DNA from 2 places in the Ornithinimicrobium cryptoxanthini genome. Region 1 is predicted to be linked to the other one. Evidence: riboswitches for the same ligand, from Rfam matches in the RefSeq annotation. Region 1 holds a riboswitch; the other holds the start of a gene.
What was found. A riboswitch is a leader RNA that binds a small molecule or an ion and turns the genes downstream of it on or off. The one in region 1 is predicted to bind S-adenosylmethionine.

Region 1 (10,105 bases):
GGAGCAGCGTGGCTCCCAACTTCTTCGCCTCCGAACAGGTCATCACCTGCCACGACGAGGCGACCGGCCTGCGCGCCGTCATCGCCATCGACAACACCACGCTGGGTCCCGGCTTCGGCGGCACCCGCTGGCGCCCCTATGCCTCCCCCGAGGCGGCCGTCATCGAGGCGCAGCGGCTGGCCGCGGCGATGACGCTCAAGCACGCCCTGGCGGACCTGCCTTATGGCGGTGCCAAGTCGGTCATCCTCGCGGACTCCCCCACGGCGCTCGACGGTGACGAGCGTCGGTCGGCCCTGCTGGCCTTCGGCGAGTTCGTCGCCCGGACGAACGGCGCCTACATCCCCGGCGTCGACATGGGCACCACACCGGGCGACATGCGGGTCATCGAGGAGCGCGGCGGTCGGGCGTTCTGCGACGAGGTGGACCCGGGGCCCTACACCGCGCGAGGGGTCTATGCCGCGATGCGCGCCGGGGTGCGGCACGCGCTCCACCGGGACATGAAGGGTGTCCGCGTCGTAGTCCAGGGCACCGGTCAGGTCGGGGCCAACCTGGCCAGGTTCGCCGCCGCGGACGGGGCGATCGTCTCGGTCGCCGACATCGACGGTGACCGTGCGCAGGCACTGGCCGACGAGCTGGGCGCGACCGTGATCGACCCCGACGATGCGCCGTATGCCGAGTGCGACGTCTTCGCCCCGTGTGCTGTCGCGCGGGTGCTCACCACCGACAACGCCAGCCGGGTCCGTGCCCGCGTCGTCGCCGGAGCAGCCAACGACACGCTCGACTCCGCCGAGGCAGGCGAGGCGCTGCGCGCGGCCGGGATCACCGTCGTGCCGGACTTTGTCGCCAACGCGGGTGGCGTCATACAGGTGCATGCCGGGGTGGTCGGTTGGGACGAGGACACCCTCACGGCCGCGCTCGAGCGGATCGGCGACCGCGTGCAGGACATCCTGGCGGAGGCCGACAGGCGTGGCATCACGCCCGAACAGGCCGCCCGCGACCGGGCAGCCGAGCGGTTGGCCGGCGCCACGAACGGCCAGTGATGGACCTGGTCGAGGTCACGCACCGCTACTATCGGGCGGTCGACGCCGGCGATGTCCAGGGCGTCCTCGACTGGTTCGCCGACGACTGCGTCTATCACCGGCCGGGCTATGGACCGATGCACGGCCAGCCGGCGATCGCCGCCTTCTATGGGGGTGAGCGGGTCATCGAGTCGGGCAGCCACCAGCTCGACCAGCTCCTCGTCGACGGGGCCTCGGTGTCCGTGCGCGGTGTCTTCACCGGGCGGCTGAAGGACGGCTCCCAGGTGCAGGTCGGCTTTGCGGACTTCATCGACTACGACGGGGACGGTCGGGCACGGCAGCGGCGGAGCTACTTCGACACCCCGACTGTCTGAGCCGGGATCCGTGGAGTCGGATGCGTCGGACGGTCACGGCCGGCTGCTGCTCGCCCTCGGGCTGGCCGCTGGGCCGCTCGTCGCGCTCGGCCTGGCCCGGTTTGCCTACGCGCTGCTGCTGCCAGCGATGAGCGAGGACCTCGGCTGGTCCTACTCCGCGGCGGGCGCGCTGAACACGACCAACGCCGCCGGCTATCTGGTCGGCGCGCTCGTAGCCACGCCGCTGGCCCGGTCGATCGGGTCCCGGCGGGCCTTCCTGGCCGGCACTGCGGTCACCACCCTGGCGATCGGCCTCACCGCTGTGACCAGCCAGTATGCCGTGCTCCTCACCATCCGTTTCGTCGCCGGGCTGGGTGGCGCCCTGGCCTTCGTGATCGGCGCCGCGCTGGTGGCCGAGGCGAGCCACCGCGGGTCGCGCGGCCGAGCGGCGATGCTGCTCGGGGTCTATTTCGGCGGTGCTGGCGCGGGCATCGTGGCGGCGGGGCTGCTGGTCCCGTGGATCCTCGACCGCACGGCCGGTGCGGGCTGGCGACAGGGCTGGCTCGCGCTGGGGGCCGTCGCCGCGGTGGCCACGGTGGCCGCCGTCCTCGCAGCCCGACGGGTCGGTGACCCCGCCCCGCCGGAACAGCACGCCCGCAGCTGGGACCGCCGACTGATCGGCTGGCCGGTGCTCGCGTACACCTGCTTCGGCCTGGGCTACATCGCCTATCTGACCTTCATCAGTGCCTATCTGACCGAGCACGGCATGAGCGGTCCGGTAATCGCCGGGTTCTGGGCGGTCCTCGGGACGGCCGCAGCGGTCTCGGGACTGGCCTGGGGGCCGGTCCTGGGGCGGCTCGGCGGCTCCCGCGGCATGGTCGTCGTGATGACGGTCCTGGCCGTCGGGACCGTGCTGCCCGTGCTGCTGGACGGAGCGGTGGCGGCCTATCTGTCGGGAGCCATCGTCGGCGGGAGTTTCCTCGCGGTGGTGACGGCCGTGAGCATCTCGGTGCGCGAGACCCTGCCGCAGGCGCACTGGACCGCCGGCATCGCCTTTGCCACGATCGCCTTCGGTCTCGGCCAGACGGTCGGGCCGACCCTGACCGGCTGGGTCTCCGATGCGACGGCGGACCTGGGCACCGGCCTCCTGCTGTCCGGCGCGATCCTGGTCGTCGGCGCGGCCCTGGCGCTGCTGCAGCGACCACCTGCCCGCTAGCCGCGTCTGGACCTCGCTCACCTCCGCCCCGCACGCGCCGTTCGACCCCCCGTTTCAACCGCCACCGTTTCGACCGCCCTATTGCTTGCCATGGCCGACAAACAGGAGGTCCATCTCGGCTCGTGAGGCTTGCACGCAGCCGACACACCGCAGCCAGCCCGCCTCCGCCGTTTCGACAAAACACCGTTTCGACCGCCCTATTGCTTGCCATGGCCGACAAACAGGAGGTCGGTCTCCGCTCGCGGGGCTCGCACGCCGCCAGCCCACCGCAGCCAGCTCAACCGCCACCGTTTCGACAAAACACCGTTTCGACCGCCCTAATGCTTGCCATGGCCGACAAACGGGAGGTCCATCTCAGCTCGTGAGGCTTGCAAGCAGCCGACACACCGCAGCCAGCTCAACCGCCACCGTTTCGACCTCCCTAATGCTTGCCATGGCAGCCAAACGGATGGTCAGTTTCGGCTCGTGGGACTCGCGCGCAGCCGCCCCCGTCCGAGCCACCCCACAAATGCGCAGCCGCCCCGGTCCGAACTACCCCCAAAATGCGCAGGATCACAGCAGGCGGCGCCCCATCGCCCAGGCCGTGAGCTCGTGGCGCGAGGAGAGCTGGAGCTTGCGCAGCACAGAGGAGACGTGTGTCTCCACGGTCTTGACCGAGATGAACAGCTCCTTGGCCACCTCCTTGTACTGATAGCCACGCGCGATCAAGCGCATCACCTCACGCTCGCGCGCGCTGAGCCGGTCCAGCTCCTCGTCCACCTCGGCGATCTCCCCGGCTGCGGCGCCAAACGCATCGAGCACGAACCCGGCGAGTCTTGGGCTGAACACGGCGTCGCCGTCAGCCACGCGCACGATGGCGCCACCCAGCTCAGGGCCGCTGATCGTCTTGGTGACATAGCCGCGAGCACCCGCCCGGATCACCGCGATCACATCCTCGGCCGCATCGGAGACGGACAGCGCGAGGAAGCGGACGGGCGCACCGGACTCGGTCGTCACCCCGGCACAGCCGGTGATCACGTCGCTGCCGCCTCGACCGTTGCCGCCGGGCAGGTGCACGTCGAGCAGGACCACGTCCGGGCGCTGCTCGCGGATGACGGTCACGGCCGCATCGACGGTCCCCGCCTCGCCCACGATCTCGAGCCGGTCGCCGGAGACCTCGTCCAGCTCGGCGCGCACGCCGGAGCGAAACATCCGGTGGTCGTCGACCAGGACCAGGCGGATGGGGGTGGCGGTGCTCTGACCGGTCATGACTCGGCTCCTCGTGACTCGGTGGACTGTTCGGGCGGTCTCTGTGGGAACTCCTGCGGAGACTGCTCGGGGGACAGCGGCAGCTCGCGGGGCAACGGCAGCTCGAGGCTGACCTCGGTCCCCTGCTCGAGCCGACGCACTCGTGCCGTGCCGCCGTGGCGCTGCATCCGGCCCATGATCGACTCGCGCACACCGAGCCGGTCTGTCTGGACCTCGTCCAGGTCGAAGCCAGCTCCGTGGTCGCGGACGAAGGCCTCGACCGAGCTGGCGCCGACCTCGACATAGGCCGACACCGGCGGGGCTCCGTGCCGCACCGCGTTGACCATGGCCTCCCGCAGCGCGTTGACCAGCGCCTGGCCGTCCGCATCCAGCGGGCGGTCGCCGGTCACGATCACCTCGACCGGCACGCCGTGCAGGTCCTCGACCTCGTGCCCCACAGCAGCGACTGCCCCGGCAAGGGTGGCCGCCTGACCGACGGGTCCGGCATACAGCCAGCTGCGCAGCTCCCGCTCCTGGGCCCGGGCGAGCCGGGAGACCTGCACCGGGTCGTCCGCCCGACGCTGGATCAGGGCCAGTGTCTGCAGCACCGAGTCGTGCAGGTGCGCAGCGATGTCCGCGCGTTCGGTCTCGCGCACGCGAGCGGACTGCTCCTCACGCAGCTCGCGCCACAGACGCGTCAGATAGGGCGCTGCCAGCAGCCCCACACCGACCACCGCCAGCACCACCGCCACGCCGACGTCGCGCAGGTCAGCCAGGCTGCTCCCCTGCGCGCCCAGTGCCACCAGACCAGCGACGGCCAAGCCAATGCCGACCACCAACCTGCCGAGCGCCTGCTGCCGGGTGGCTCCGTGGTGGGCCAGGAGCCGGTCGCGCCCGCCGGTGTCCAGCTGGGACCAGACAAAGACCGCGCCCGTAGTCAGCACCAGCACCGGGATCGTGATGTCCAGGCGCAGGTTGAGGCCCTGCGCCTGCACGAGAGCCAGGCCGCCGAGCAGGATCGCCAGGCCGCCCGCCAGGATCAGCAGCGTGCCGGGATCCGGCGGGAGCAGCCGGCCGCGCGGACGTCCGGACTCGGCTGGCCCCACCCCGCCACCGCTCGCAGGCAGGCCGTCGGCGGGGATCGTCGCCCACAGGAACGCATAGACCAGGGCACCGACGCCACCGACAGCGGTCAGGCCGATGAAACCGACCCGCAGCGCCAACGGGTGCAGCCCCAGGTGGTCCGCCAGGCCACGGCATACGCCCGCCACCACCCGGCCGTCAGCCACTCGTCGCAACGGGGGCCGCTGCCGGTGCGGGGCACTCCCCGTCGGTTGACGTGGCACGCGTGGACTGGTCACTCCCACATCCTCCCCCACGACCGCGCCGCGAACCCCGTCACTCGGGGTGCTCTCAGGGTCCAGTCAGGGTCGACCCTCATAGCGGCAGAGGCGGGTTGGGCGGGACAGTTGAGTCATGACACAGACACCACCCCACGGGGGAAAGTATGGCGGGCACCCCGGCTCGCAGGGCGCGGACAACTTCTTCGCCGGGCTGCGTCGCGTGGACCTGCGCCGCTCCGACGACAACTGGATCGCAGGTGTGTGCTCCGGCCTCGCCGAGCGCCTCGGGGTCGACGCGCTGGTGATCCGCGCGCTCTTCGTGCTGCTGAGCCTGGGCATGGGAGTGGGGGTCCTGATCTATCTGGTGGCCTGGCTGCTCATCCCGAACCAGCAGGAGGAGACTCACATCGAGGCAGGCCTGCGCGACGGACGCGCCGAGTCGATCGTCCTGCTGGTCGTCGCAGTGCTGGCCATGTTCGGCTCCTTCGGGTGGTTCGGCGGGGGCTGGCTGTGGGACCGCGGAGGCACGTTCGGCTGGGGACTGGTCAGCCTCGTGATCTTGGGTCTGGGCGCCTGGTGGCTCTGGAGCGAGTGGTCCAAGCGTGAGCAGCCGGGCTTCTATGGCCAGCGCTTCGCGATGGAGACACAGTCGCAGCACCCGGCACCGCCGTTTGCCGGTGCCACCCAGGCCCCGGGTGACAGTGCCGGCGCAGGTGAGGCTGCCAGCGCGGGCGACGGTTTCGCGGGCACCCCGGCAGCGGCCACCAGCGGCGGGGCCACCGCCTGGGCCGGGCACGGCGGGGTCGCGCCCCTGGGCAGCCCCTCAGAAGGCGGCACCTGGCACCGGCGGGAGCAGGCCCCCAAGCCGCCGCCTGCGCCGCGGCGCCCGAGCCGTCGCTCGGCCGGCGTCGCCGGCACCCTGCTCGGCATGGGCCTGGCGCTGACGGCGGGCGGCGGGTTGGCGTGGGCCGCCGCTGAGTACTCCTGGTCGGTCAACCCCGTCGTGATCGGTCTGGTCGGCGCCCTCGGCGCACTCGGCCTGGTGGTGCTGATCCTCGGGCTGGTGGGCCGGACCTCCGGGTTCCCCGGGTTCCTGGCGGTGGTGGCCCTGCTGGCGACGGCGGGAGCACTCCCGATCGGCGAGCAGTTCGTCGTCTCGGGACGGGTCGGTGACGCCACGTGGAACCTCGGTCCGTCGTCCGACGACCCCGGTCCCTACCGGGTCGGCGCCGGGACCGGCACCCTCGACCTGCGCCGGGTCAGCGCTGAGGAGTTCACCGAGCCGATCGAGGCCAGCGTCTCCTTCGGCAACCTCACGATCCTGGTGCCGGAAGACGTCACGGTGCGGATCGAGGCCGGCGTCGGCATGGGCAGCGTCGTCCCCGGCGACGGCAGACCCGAGTTCGGTGGAATCAATGTCAATGAAGCGATCGTGGTCGGCGACGGCCCGGTCGAGCTAGAGGTCGAGGCCCGCGTGGGCTTCGGTCAGATCCTGGTGGAAGGCGACGGGCGATGAGCAGCAACTGGCACGAGAACAGCTGGACGGACACCACTGAGACAGGGCTTGGCCCAGAACTGGATGACCAGACCACGGGTCTGCACACCAGCCAGGAGCCGACACCAAAGCAGCTCTCCCGGCCCACCGGACCGTCCTGGGGCACGGTTGCCCTCGGGCTGGTGTGCCTGGCGATCGCCGGAGGCGCACTGTTCGTCGAGCTGACCGACGTGGTGCTGGACTGGAGCAACGTCGGTCCGCTGACCCTGGTCGCCCTGGGCGTCCTGCTGGTGCTGGTCGGCCTGGCCGCCCTCCTGCGCAGGAGCAGTGACGACGAGGACCTCGAACCCTGAGAAAAGATGACCCCCTGAGGTGACGAACTCACCGCTGCCACGGGGACTTGGCAGACGGTTGCCCGACGGCCGGTGACGACGCGAGACGTCGTCACCGGCCGTCATCTCGTGCGTCAGGGCGGACGTCAGCCCTGCGACCCGCCTGCCTGCCGGGCCCTGCGGGCATAGCGGTCCGCCTCTCCCAGCCGGACCACCCCGATCATGCTCCAGACCAGCGCGACGACCGCCCACACGATCGCCATCCCCATGCTCTCCCGCGCGACATAGCTGATCAGCATCACGAGAGCGAACGACACCGCGAGCGCGAAGATGACGACCCGCACCGCCTTGGGCCAGCCGTCGAAGGCGCGGACGAGGTCTGAGCGTCCATCGGGTGCGGGCTCGGTTCCCATGCCCAGACGCTACCCAGTCGGCGCCACCGCAGGCGTTCCACCTCAGAATCCTTGCACCGACCCGATCGGCGATCGCATATTCTTCGTATGTCGTCGCTCACGTGCCCTGTTCACCGAATTGACCTCGGTGATTCGGTCTGCTACAAATACCTCAGGTCAAGAGTCCCAACGCCAAGCCCCGGTTCGTTGGGCGGCAACCCTCCTCTCGCGGTGGGGTGCCCCGGGTGATGACCGGGCGGACGTGGCACCGGAGCCACGATCCGCAAGCGCGGGCCCGTCGACCGGTGGGCCCAGTAACGCACGAAGGAGCGCTGCTGTGACCTGTTGCCGAATGCCCAACCGCTGAGTCCGCCACCTCAGACAGCCACGCCCGCCCCCGGGCCGAGTCTGCGCGACTCAGCCGGCGCGACCCCCTGCGCCCCACCGCCCTGCCCCCGCAGGCGGCGCCGCCCACTGCGCGCCACACCTGCCGCGCCCCCGGCGCACCACCGACAGTCCCATCCCGAAACCTCTTGGAGCACACCATGTCCTGGTCCTTTGCCACCCGCCAGATCCACGCCGGTCAGACCCCGGACGCCGCCACCGGCGCCCGCGCCCTGCCGATCTATCAGACCACCTCGTTCGTCTTCGACAACGCTGATGTTGCCGCCGCCCGGTTCAACCTCGAGGATCTCGGCCCCATCTACACCCGCATCGGCAACCCGACCCAGGAGGTCGTGGAGGCCCGCCTCGCCGACCTCGAGGGCGGCGTCGGCGCGCTGCTGCTGGCCAGCGGTCAGGCGGCGTCGACCTTCTCGATCCTCAACGTCGCGCAGGCCGGCGACCACCTGGTCGCCTCCCCCAGCCTCTACGGCGGCACCCAGAACCTGTTCGCCCAGACCCTGCCGCGCCTCGGCATCGAGGTCACCTTCGTGGAGGACCCGACCGACCCCGAGTCCTGGCGTGCCGCGGCCAACGAGCGCACGAAGGCCTTCTTCGGTGAGAGCATCGCCAACCCCAGCGGCCTGGTGCTGGACATCCGCGCGGTGGCCGACGTGGCGCACGAGGTCGGCGTGCCGCTGATCATCGACAACACCATCGCCACGCCCTACCTCACCCGCCCGATCGAGCACGGCGCCGATGTGGTCGTCCACTCGGCCACCAAGTACCTCGGCGGCCACGGCACCGCCATCGGTGGCGTCGTCGTCGACAGCGGCAACTTTGACTACGCCAAGGACCCCGAGAAGTTCCCGCTGTTCAACACTCCGGACGAGGGCTACCACGGCCTGACCTTCGGCAAGGACCTCGGTGTCGGCAACGAGATCTTCGGCGGGGTGAACCTGTCCTACATCCTGCGCGCACGGGTCACCCTGCTGCGCGACATCGGCGCGGCGATCTCCCCGTTCAACGCCTTCCTCATCGCCCAGGGCATCGAGACCCTGTCGCTGCGGGTCGAGCGGCACGTGGCCAACGCCAAGCAGGTCGCCAACTGGCTGCGCGACCACGAGCAGGTCGAGTCGGTGAGCTATGCAGGACTGCCCGGCCACCCGTCATACGAGTTGGCCCAGAAGTATCTGCCGGAGGGCGCCGGCGCGGTCCTGGCCTTCGAGATCGCCGGGGGCCTCGAGGCCGGCAAGGCCTTCGTCTCCGCGCTCGAGCTGCACTCCAACGTCGCCAACATCGGCGACGTGCGCTCCCTGGTGATCCACCCCGGGTCCACCACCCACCGTCAGCTCAACGAGCAGGCGCTGGCAGCGGCCGGCGTCACCCCCGGCCTGGTGCGCCTGGCCGTCGGACTCGAGCACATCGACGACATCATCGCCGACCTGGAGACCGGTTTCCGGGCCGCGAAGGGTCTCTGACCGGAGCTCTGAGCAGCGCGATGACCACAGACACTGTCCGGCCCGGCAGCCGACGGCACACGCTGCCAGTCGGTGACCTGCCCCTGGAGTCCGGGGAGCACCTGCCCGGCGTGCGAATGGCCTACGAGACGTGGGGACGGCTCAACGAGGCCAGGGACAACGCCGTGCTGGTGCTCCACGCGCTCACCGGGGACTCCCACGTGGAGGGTCCCGCCGGGCCGGACAGTCCCACGCCCGGGTGGTGGCCCGGGCTGATCGGCCCAGGAAGGGTGCTGGACACCGACCGCTACTTCGTCATCGCACCCAACGTGCTGGGCGGATGTCGCGGGAGCACCGGCCCATCCTCGCCGGGGCCGGACGGTCGGCCGTGGGGATCCTTGTTCCCCCGGCTGACCGTCCGGGACCAGGTCCGCGCCGAGGCGCTCCTGGCTGACCGGCTCGGCATCCACACCTTCGCCGCCGTGATCGGCGGGTCCATGGGTGGGATGCGCGCGCTGGAGTGGGCCGTCACCCTGCCAGGCAGGGTCAGACGCTGTATGCCGATTGCCACCTCCGCGATCGCCTCCGCCGACCAGATCGGTTGGGCCACACCGCAGCTGTTCGCGATCAAGGGCGACCCCGGCTACCACCGGGGGGACTACTACCCCGGCCCCGGACCGCGCCACGGCCTGGAGGTCGCCCGCCAGATCGCGCACGCCACCTACCGCAGCGCTGCCGAGCTCGAGGACCGCTTCGGCGCCACCGCCCAGCCCGGTGAGGAGCCGGCCGCGGGTGGGCGCTTTGCGGTGCAGTCCTATCTCGAGCACCACGGCAAGAAGCTGGCCCGGCGCTTCGACGCCAACAGCTATGTGACGCTGACCGAGGTG
Region 2 (10,105 bases), 1.7 Mb from region 1:
CGACTCGCCCGCCGCCATGATCGGGGCCGCCCCGCTGATCAGCGGGATGCACCGCCGCACCGATCAGCTGGTCGAGGCGTTCCGCACCGGAGCCGGCATCCCCTGGGCGGAGCAGGATCCAGCCACCTTCGAGTCGACGGAGCGGTTCTTCCGGGTCGGCTATCGCAACTCCCTGCTCGCCGAGTGGGTTCCGGCTCTCGACGGGGTTGACGAGAAGCTGCGCTCCGGGGCCAAGGTCCTCGACATCGGGTGCGGCCGCGGGGCACCGCTGCTCCTGCTGGCGCAGGCCTATCCCGCCTCGCAGTTCGTCGGCTACGACGTGCACCCCGAGTCGATCGAGACAGCGACCGAGCGGGCTGCGGAGGCCGGGGTCTCGGACCGGGTGCGGTTCGCGGTCGACTTCTGCCAGGGCTATCAGGACCGCGACGTCGACGTCATCACCTTCTTCGACGCCTTCCACGACCTCGGCGACCCCGTCGGCGCGGCCTCACACGCACGACGCTCCCTCGCCGACGACGGCACCCTGGTGCTGGTGGAGCCCCTGGCCGCCGACGACCTGGCCACGACCCTGGTCACGATCCCGATGGCTGCGCTGGGTTTCGCGGCCTCGACCTTCATGTGCACACCCAACTCACTGTCGCAGCCGGTGGGGCTGGCGCTCGGGGCGCAGGCAGGGGAGGCCAGGTTGCGCGAGGTGCTGACCGAGGCGGGCTATCGCAGCATCCGCCGGGCCGCCGAGAACGACTTCAACATGGTCATCGAGGCTCGCCCCTGATCACTCCCCCAACCTGGGCACGCCTACGGCGCCTGTGCGACAGATATAGCTATCGCACAGGTGCCGCAACGGTGCCCAGGTTGATGAGGAGACCGGACTCGGGTCGGCGCGCGCCGATCAGGTATGCCGGAAGGTCACCTCGGGCGGGTCGGCAAGCGTCTGCGCCACGACGCAGTAGCGCTCGGTCAGCTCCAGCAGGCGTGCCACCTTCGACTCCTCGGCGTCCGTGTCCAGGTCAAACACCAGCTCGATCGCGGTCAGGCCGACGGGAGCCTCCCGGTCGACGCCGAGCGTGCCACGGGCGTCCCACGTGCCGTTGGCGGTGACCGAGGCCGAGCGCAGCTCGACACCCAGCGCGGTCGCGACCGACGAGAGCGTCACCCCCGCGCAGGCGACGAGCGACTGCAGGAGTATGTCGCCAGAACAGGCCTGCGTCCCATCGCCACCGGCCGCAGGGTGCAGTCCCGCCACGACGTCACCGGCCCAGGTCGAGACGGTGGCGGTGAGCCCCGCCTGGTCGACCGTCGCCGTCGCGGTGCTGGGCACCAGTGCCGACGCGGGCTCGTCCTGATAGCCCTTCTTGAGGGGCCGCTGCCGCTCGCGCAGGGCCGCGGCAGCACCCGCTCCGGCGGCACCCGCTCCAGCCACACCCACTCCAGCCACACCCACCGTCGCCACCAGTCAGCCCACCGGCTCGAGCAGGTGCGGCTCGGCATACTCCCTCGGCCGCAGGCCAAGCTCGGCCTCGAGGCGGCGCACCCGCGGGATCACCTCGGTGCCGAACCGCTCGACATCCTCCTGGACGTGCAGGAAGCCGAGCAGGAGCAGGTCGACGCCGACCAGCTTGTAGTCCACGATCCGCTGCGCCACCTGGTCCGGCGTGCCGATCAGCCCGGTGCGGAAGCCGTCGTTGTATTGCACGAGGTCCCGGAACTGGCTGTCGGCCCACATCCCCTTCTTGTCGGAGGTGGCGGCACCGGCCTGCTTGACGGCGTTGCCGAAGTCGTTGACCTTGTCCGCGTCGGCCTTGGCGATGATCTCCTCGACGACGTCGCGGGCCTCAGCCTCCGTGTCACGCACGACCGCAAAACCGTTGAGCCCGAAGCGGACCCGGCGTCCATTGGCAGCCGCCTGGGCACCCACATCGCGGACCTGCTCGGCCACGCCGTCGACGGTGTTGCCGTTCATGAAATACCAGTCTGACAACCGCCCGGCCATCGCGCGGGCCGACGTCGAGTTGCCGCCCTGGAAGACCTCCGGCTGCTGGCGCGGAGTCGGCCGGAAGGTGACGTCACGGGTGCGATAGAAGTCGCCGCGGAAGGTGAACCCGTCCTGCGTCCACAGGCCGCGCAGCACCTCGATGAACTCCTCAGCGCGACGATAGCGCTCCTCGTGGTCCAGCCACGGCAGGCCGAGGTCGGTGTACTCCCGCTTGAACCAGCCGGAGACGACGTTGAGGCAGAACCGGTTGTCGTGCAGCTCCTGCGCCGTCGCCGCGAGCTTGGCCAGCACGGTCGGCGGCCACTGGCCTGGGTGGACCGCCGCGATGACCTTGAGCCGCTCGGTGGCGGCGAGCAGCCCGAGCGAGAAGGAGACCGACTCGTGCTGGGCGTCCGCACCGTAGGACGCCAGGTAGCGCACCTGCGTCAACGCATAGTCGAACCCCACCCGCTCGGCGGTGCGCGCGACCTCGCGGTTGTAGTCCGGCGTGTGGTCGGTGCGCTGGTCGATGTTGGAGACGACCAGGCCGCCGCTGACGTTGGGCACCCAGTAGGCGAAGGACAGCGGGTCGCTGCCGGGGGCTCCCAGCGGGGTCGCGCTCGCCGAGGTGGTCGGGGCGTTTGTGGCAGTGGTGTTGGGGGTGTCGGTCATGGGTCAGGCTCCGTTCGGGGCAGTCAGTGGGGTCTGCGGGCTGAGCGCGGCATAGCTCCCGGCGTGGTGCACCAGGGGCCGCCGGGTGGAGGTCGTGGCGTGCTCGACGCGGGCGATCGCGACGAAGCTGTCACCGGCGTCGACGAGGTCGTGGATGCGGGTGACCAGCCGGCTGGCGACGCCCCGGATCGCGGGCAGCCCGTGGTCGTCGAAGTGCCAGACGTCGTCGTCGACGAAGCGCTTGGCCCGGTCGTGGGCGAAGCGCTCGGCCAGCGGCAGCTGGTCCTCCCCGAGCAGGTGCAGCGCCGCACGACCGGTGTGCGCAATCGTGACGAGCGAGGAAGAGCTCTTGGAGATGTTGAAGGACACCAGCGGCGGGGCGAGGGACACCGAGACGATCGAGATCGCGGTGAAGCCGACCGGCCCTCGCTCACCGGAGCCGGTGATCACCCAGGCGCTGGAGGCGGCCCGCCCGAAGGCGGCTCGCAGATCGGTCGTGGTCGGGTCCGGACGGACCCGGGTGAGAGGTATGGCGGACATCAGGTTCTCCTGTCACCGACGGCGGTCGTCGGCAGGCTAAGCAGGCACGGCCCATGGGGCGCGCCGCGAGAATGCGGGGGGTGGCGCGGGGCAGTTCGGCCCCACGGCGCAGGCAGTTCGGCCGGACGGCGTGGTGCCGACGGCGTGGTGCCGACGGCGTGGTGCCCTGGCGCGGTCAGCCGGGCCGGCGGTCGGCGCGGCTCAGCGGGAGACGGCGTGGTGAAGCAGGGCGGCGGACAGCGCTGGGATCAACAGGCGCTGACCGCCCGGCGCATCAGGTCGACTGCCCGGCGCAGGTGCGGGTGGTGCTCGGTCGTGTGCTGGTGCACGGTTCCTCCATCGATCCTGGCGTGAGCACCTGTCCTCTCACAAGGATGGTTGCTGCGGCGTCAACGAGCCAGATCTCTCGGCCGCTCTGGATGGGTGGCCACACCCAATCACAGGATCTTCGGCCCTGTCAAGACGCCACGCCTCGTCAGCGAATTTCCTTCACCCTGCCGATGCGCGCCAGCGGTCAGCCGCGCTTGCCGACGACCACGCTCACCAGGTCCTTGCGGACAAAGCGGGTGCCGCACGCCGGGCTGAAGCCGGCCGCGGTGACCTGCACCGTGTAGCTGCCGGACTGCTTCGTGTCCCCGAAGCGCCCGGTCGAGCCACCGTCGAGGCGCGGGCGGGCCACCACCCGGGGGTCCAGCAGCCACCCGAGATCGCGCAGCCGCGGGCCGACCGCCGGCGTGACGACCAGCGGGCCGGTCGAGAGCCCCGGTGCCGCCACCACGTGGTGCACGTTTCGGTTGAACGCCCTCAGGTCGTCACCCGGGAACGTGATCCGAGCCCGCGGGTCGAGCGGACCCACCAGTTCGCGCGCCCCGAGTCGACCCGATGCGTCCATCGGCACAGACACCTGGGACGAGGCAAGGATGTCCTCGCCCTTCTTGGCCAGGAGCTCGTCGCGCAGCAGTGAGAGCCGCGTCAGGTCGTCACGCAGCCGGTGGGGTCTGCCGTCGACGACGTCAGGCAGGCGCACCGCGCGCAGCTGCCTGGCGAACTTGTCGAGCAGGACCTTGTAGGGCGGCGGCGGGGTCACCGTGGTGCGCACCTTGACGCCCGACAGTGGCTCCTTGCCGTCCCGCACGACCGCCCGCACACCGATCGGCTGGCCGACACCGACGAAGTGCGGTGCGTCCACCTCGAGGCGCAGCGGGCTGCGGACAAACCCACCGACGGTGTATGCCGTGTGCTGGCGTCGGCGGGTCGAGACCTCCACGGTCCACTGGCCGGCCTCGGGCTCCTGCAGCGCGAAGCTGACATAGCCGGCACCGACGGTGCGGGCGAACTCCGCTGAGGAGAACGACAGCCAGCGCCCGCCCGGCGTGCGCAGACGCACCGAGATCTCGTGGTTCTTCCTGGCCTCACGCGACACGTAGTGCAACCCCTGGTCGTGCCACGCGACCGTGAAGAGCACCGATGCCGCGCAGCCGTCGACCCAGCCGGACACCTCGGAGCGCGAGGCGACCGACGACTCGTTGACGATGATCCCGTCACCGGTCACCTGCCCGCGGATGTAGTTGTAGATCTCGAAGAGGTCGTCGATGGTGGGCATGAAGTAGTAGCGCCCGTCCGTGTTCTCGGCGAGCTGGGCGAGCAGGACCTGGTCCGAGGCCGGCCCCATCGCGCACGAATAGATCGGCAGGCTCGCGGGGAGGGCCGCTGCCGCGTCGAGCGCGCTCGGCTTGGCCGCGTTGCCGGGGTCGCAGCCCTTGTTGTCATATCCATCGGAGAGCAGCACGAGGGCGCGACGGCTGCCCGCCGCACCGAGCATCGCGCCTCCCCGCTCGATGCCGGCGCCCATAAAGGTGCAGCCGCCAAAGCCGATCGCGTCCACGGAGGCGATCGCGTCATCGCGCGTCGGCTGTCCCGTGATCGCCTGTGGAGTGCCTGTCCCGGGGAACTCCTCGCGGCCCGTGTCCCCGAAGCTGACCACGCCCACCGAGTCGTCGACCGAGAGGAGGTCGATGAACTGGCGGGAGGTCTGGCGCGTGACATCGACATAGCCGAGGGTCTGCATCGACCCTGACCGGTCGAGGACGGTCACCACGCTGACCGGATCGGCGGCGGGCACCTCGGCGTTGTCGATGACCAGCGCGAAGTCCTGCCACGGGGTGGCGATGTCGGTGCGGGCGGAGGCGCTGACGTTGGCTGCCACGACGGAGATCTCATAGACCCCGGCGGGGTTCTGGATGGCGACGCCCTCGGTGTTGTTGAGCGAGTCGGCCGTCCCGCCGGTGTTCGACCAGGCACCCGTGAAGACGTTGCCCCGGAAGAGGCTGCCCCCGACCTGCTGCACCTCCAGGTCAAGGTCGTTGACCAGTGCGGGGCTCGCGCCGACGGCTCCGGCTGCATCGGTCCAGGTGAGAGTCACGCGCAGCGGACGTGCCGGGTCGGCGGCGGCGACCCGGATGCGGTATTCCTGACCCGTCGCGGTGAACGCCTGGCGCTGGTCGACGAAGATCTTGGGGCCGCGGTCGCTGGCCGGTGCCTGCAGCAGGGCGTTCTCCAGGGAGATGCGCCCCCAGCCCGCATCGTTGGTCGGCCCTGCGGCGATCGTGCCACCATTGCCGTCCGTGCCGCCGGCCACAGGCTCGGTGCTCGCCACGAGCAGTGCCTTGAGCAGCGCCGGGCTGGGGGTCGCTCCCCCACGGCTCTGGCGCCACCAGTCGATCAGCACTGCCGATGCGCCCGCGACGTGCGGGGCGGCCATCGAGGTGCCGGTCATGCTGGTGTGGTCGGCGTGCGTGGTGCCCGCGGTGTCCTCGTAGGCCACCCGTGCGCTCGCGGCGCTGCGGGCCGAGATGATGTCGGTCCCGGGAGCGGTCACGTGTGGCAGCGTGCGGCCGTCGGCCGCAGCTCCACGTGACGACGAGGTGCGCAGGCCGCGGATGTCGTCTGCAGGATCGCCCTCACCGGGTCGGGCGTTCAGCGCGTTGCCCACCAGCATGGCGTTCTTGGTCGACTTCGTCACGGTCGTCGCGCCTGGTCCGCTGTTGCCGGCGGAGAAGACGATGACCAGCGGAGTGATGCCCGCAGCGGCCGGGTCGGCGTCCCGCACGCCGAGGTCGATTCTGCGGTCGTCGGCGGTGTAGGTGGGCCCGTTCATGGACAGCGAGTTGTTCATGACCTGCGCGCCCTGTTGGGCCGAGGTGGCCACCAGCTGTTGCCACCCGGAGTTGGCGACGACGCTGCCCACCATGGCTCCGGTGGCCACGCCCATGCCGAGGAGGAAACCCTGCGGGTCGGTGTCGCCAGAGCCGCCGTCGCCGGCGGCGATGCCGGCGACGTGGGTGCCGTGACCGTTGGTGTCGCCGCCTGAGGGCGTCCCGCCGTTGCCGGTGACGGCAAAGGCCAGCCGGCCGGCCAGGTCATCGTGCACCGTGGCCGGGTCGTTGGTGCTGACCCCGGTGTCGCAGATGGCGATGGTGACCCCTGCGCCGTCCGCGCCGAGCGCCGTCAGGTTTGCCGCATAGCCCACGTTGGGCGCGGTGTTGGGGGCGGCGGCGCCGTCGAGGTCCTCGAACACGATCTGGGCGCCGCGCTCGTCCTCGAGCTGCGGCGTGTGGATGGCGTCGACCCAGCGCACGTCCGGGTGTGCGGCCACCGCCGCCAGCGCCTCACGGGGCAGCTGTGCGCGGATGCTGACATAGGCGTCCGAGGTCTCCGGTCCCACCTGCTCGACGGTGCCGCCCGCCGTCTCGATCAAGGCGGTCACGGCGGCGATGTCGCCGTCGGCCAGGACCCCGACGTCCAGGGCCTCGATGGGGCCCACCCCCGGGGCCTCGTCCTCGAGACCGAGCAGGACCGGATTGACCTTGTAGGCCGGCTCGAGCGGACCCGTCCACTCGACGAAAGGCAGCGCCGACAGACCCGCGACCGTTCCCGCCTCCGCCCGCACGAAGTAGGCGAACGGCGAGACGGGCTCCACGAGTCGAACTCCACGCTCGGCCAGGGTCGCGAGCCAGGACTCCTGGACCGGTCCAGCCAGCAGGACCAGGTGGTTCACCCCCTCCGACTCGGTCTGGTCTTGGAACTCGGGGGGCGTCTGGGGAGTGGTGCCACGCTCCGCATCGATCTCGTAGGAGAAGAACCGGATCAGGTGCGGGTCGCGGAGGTGCTTGACCCGGAAGCCGCGCGCCTCCAGCTCCTGGACGCTCTGCGGCTCGGCGTCGACCAGCTGCCCCCGGTCCAGGGCGGCCACGACGCGCACGTCGTCGGGCAGATCGGCTTCGGCTGTGGCTCCCGGGTCACGGGCTGTGATGACGTAGCGCTCGGACATGGTGTCTCCTCTGCACGTGGCAGGGATCGGGTCCTGAGTGGTGGCGAGTCCCCTGCTGCCTCACCTGCCCACGACGCTAGGACGCACCGGGCCGCGCTGTCGTCGGCCCAAAGGATGAAGTCAGTGCCGGATAACGTCAGTTTCATTTGACGTCAGTGCCAGATGACGTCAGTGCTGGAGGTCGATGACCAGACGCTCGGGACCGGCCAGCCGGAAGACCCGGAACGGCGCCTGCTCCTGGGTGCCGATGAGGACCTGGACCTGACCCTCGAAAGGCGCTCCCCGCAGGACCTCGGTCACCTGGAGGAGATCGCCGCCGTCGACCAGCAACAACCCCGGGTCGTATGCCGTGTCGCCCGGCTCCGGATAGGCCATCCCCTGCGCGACGACCTGCAGGACATGGTCCCCCGCCAGGTCCACCGGGAAGCCGCTGCCGTCCATGGCCGGTGCCTCGGCATACTGCACGAGCCACCCGGCCTCTCCCGTGCCGGAGAGGTCGAGCACCACGCGGTCAAAGTCGTCCTGCAGCCCGAGTCGCACCTCGTCGATGACGAGCTGGGCAGCCTCACCTCCGGGGTCCTGCCGCACGACGGCGTCTGCCGCCTCGAACTCCGGCAGCCCGGACGGCTCATCGGTGGCACCTGCCTCCCCCGCCGGCCCGTCCTGCGTCGTCACGTCCTCGGTCGTCGCGCCCCCAGTCGTCGCGCCCCCAGTCGTCACATCCCCAGTCGTCACGCCCCCAGTCGTCGCTCCCTCGCCTGAGGTGGTGGTGGGGTCCGCGCCCGTGGTGGTGGGGTCCGCGCCGGTGGCCGCGGGACCGGTTGTCTCGGCGCCGGTCTCGGCGGGCTCAGCAGACCCGGTGGGATCGTCGTCACTCTCGGTCGGCGCCGTCGGCCCAACACTGACCGACGGCTCCTCGTCCACCGCAGAGCCGCACGCCGCGAGAGCCAGGACGGTGGCGAGGACCGCCACCGCCTGCACACCGCTGTGCCGGGTGCTCATGGGGTGATGATACGCCCGCACCCGGCGGCCGGTGGGTCACGCGGCAGACTCCGCCGACCCCGGTGGTGCGAAGTCTCCAGCCGGCCGGGGTGCGGCCGTCGGCAGGGCGACGGCTTCCGCGAGAGTCGCCACGTGGACCCCGATCAGCGGCACCTCAGCCTCGGCACACGCGTCGATCGCGACCTGGTGCCACTCCCGGTCGGCGTCACAGACCGGCCCTGCCTCGCGCACGATGGCCAGCACCAGCGCGAGTGGCCCCGCATGCTCGTCGCCGACCATCTCGCACAGGGCGATCGCCCAGCGCATGGCGGCCCAGCGTTCCTCAGGGCCGGCCGGGTCCGGGACGTCCGAGACCAGGATCGGCTGCATCAGGTGGCCCTCCCGGTCACAGAAGAGGAAGGCCAGGCCGCCGTTGACCAGGTCCTCCTCGTCCAGGAAGGCCTCGAGGGCGGCGTTGGCCACCTCGGGGTCGTGCAGCGGACGCATCTGCGCCCGCGCTGTCAGATCGAATCTCTTGTTGTCACTCATGGACAAATGGTGGCAACTGCGGTCACTTGCGCGCAGAAGTTGTCCACAACCCAGATGCTCGGCGACGACCCTGGACCTCGTTCAGGTGGGAGCGAGCCCCGACCCCGGCCCCTCAGAGCAGTTGCGACACCGTGTGGATCAACAGTCCCACCAGGCCCCCGACCACGGTGCCGTTGATCCGGATGAACTGCAGGTCCCGGCCCACGTGCAGCTCGATCCGGTCGGCGGCGTCGCGCCCGTCCCAACGGTCGATGGTGTGGGAGATGACCGAGGTGAGCTCGGCGCCATACCGAGAGATGAGCAGTGCCGCAGCGTCGGCGCCCCAGGCATCCAGGCGGGCCCGCATCGTGTCGTCGTGGATCATCCGCCCAGCCAGGTCGCCCAGCTCCTCGGCAAGTCGGGTGCGCAGCTGCCCGTGGGGGTCGCCCAGCTGCTCGAGGAGCACGATCTTGACCGCGTCCCAGACGGCGACGACGCTCGGGCCGACCTGCGGGTGCTCGAGGATGCGCTCCTTGAGCCGCTCGGCGTTGGCCATCGTGTCCGGGTCGTGCTGCATGTCCTGGGCCAGGTCGGCCAGATAGGAGTCGAGCGCCTGCCGGACCCGGTGCCCCTTGTTGTCGTCGACCTCCTTGGCCCACGCCACGAGCTCCTGATAGATCCTCCCGACGACCATGTCGTCCACCCAGGTCGGGGACCACCACGGCGCCCGCGCCCCGATGATGCGGTTGACCTCCGACGGGTGGGCCACGAGCCACGAGTGCAGCTCGCGGAAGCCGATGTCCATCAGCCCCTGGTGCGCCCGGTCCTCCACGACCGCCTCGAGCAGGTGCCCAGCGAGCGGGCTCAGCGGCTCACGGCGCACCCGCGGCAACAGGGTCTGCTCGACGAACGCCTGCAGGTCCGCGCCACCGACCCGCTCCAGCGCGCGAGCGGCCAGCGGCGAGGCCTCCTGGATGACTCGTTCGGCGTTGACGGGATCGCTGAGCCACTCCCCCAGCCGGGCGGTGACCTCGGCGTCGAGCACCTTCTCGCGGATGGTCGGCTCGGTCAGGAAGTTC

Region 2: linked by a shared signal. The riboswitch ahead of NF557_RS05780 (flavin reductase family protein) and the one ahead of NF557_RS15320 (bifunctional o-acetylhomoserine/o-acetylserine sulfhydrylase) in region 1 are both predicted to bind S-adenosylmethionine.

Annotation. Positions count from the first base shown of each region.
Region 1 covers NZ_CP099490.1:3,328,545-3,338,649, forward strand. The annotation lists gene NF557_RS15280 (Glu/Leu/Phe/Val family dehydrogenase) at 1-1,040, shown strand, start outside; gene NF557_RS15285 (nuclear transport factor 2 family protein) at 1,040-1,393, shown strand; gene NF557_RS15290 (YbfB/YjiJ family MFS transporter) at 1,404-2,588, shown strand; gene NF557_RS15295 (LuxR C-terminal-related transcriptional regulator) at 3,141-3,836, opposite strand; gene NF557_RS15300 (ATP-binding protein) at 3,833-5,176, opposite strand; gene NF557_RS15305 (PspC domain-containing protein) at 5,292-6,674, shown strand; gene NF557_RS15310 (hypothetical protein) at 6,671-7,006, shown strand; gene NF557_RS15315 (hypothetical protein) at 7,132-7,398, opposite strand; SAM riboswitch class IV at 7,553-7,673, shown strand; gene NF557_RS15320 (bifunctional o-acetylhomoserine/o-acetylserine sulfhydrylase) at 7,923-9,239, shown strand; gene metX (homoserine O-acetyltransferase MetX) at 9,260-10,105, shown strand, end outside.
Region 2 covers NZ_CP099490.1:1,226,914-1,237,018, reverse strand. The annotation lists gene NF557_RS05795 (SAM-dependent methyltransferase) at 1-775, shown strand, start outside; gene NF557_RS05790 (OsmC family protein) at 893-1,423, opposite strand; gene sfnG (dimethylsulfone monooxygenase SfnG) at 1,457-2,647, opposite strand; gene NF557_RS05780 (flavin reductase family protein) at 2,651-3,187, opposite strand; SAM riboswitch class I at 3,521-3,613, opposite strand; gene NF557_RS05775 (S8 family serine peptidase) at 3,702-7,517, opposite strand; gene NF557_RS05770 (AMIN domain-containing protein) at 7,686-8,519, opposite strand; gene NF557_RS05765 (hypothetical protein) at 8,556-9,047, opposite strand; gene NF557_RS05760 (DUF445 domain-containing protein) at 9,160-10,105, opposite strand, start outside.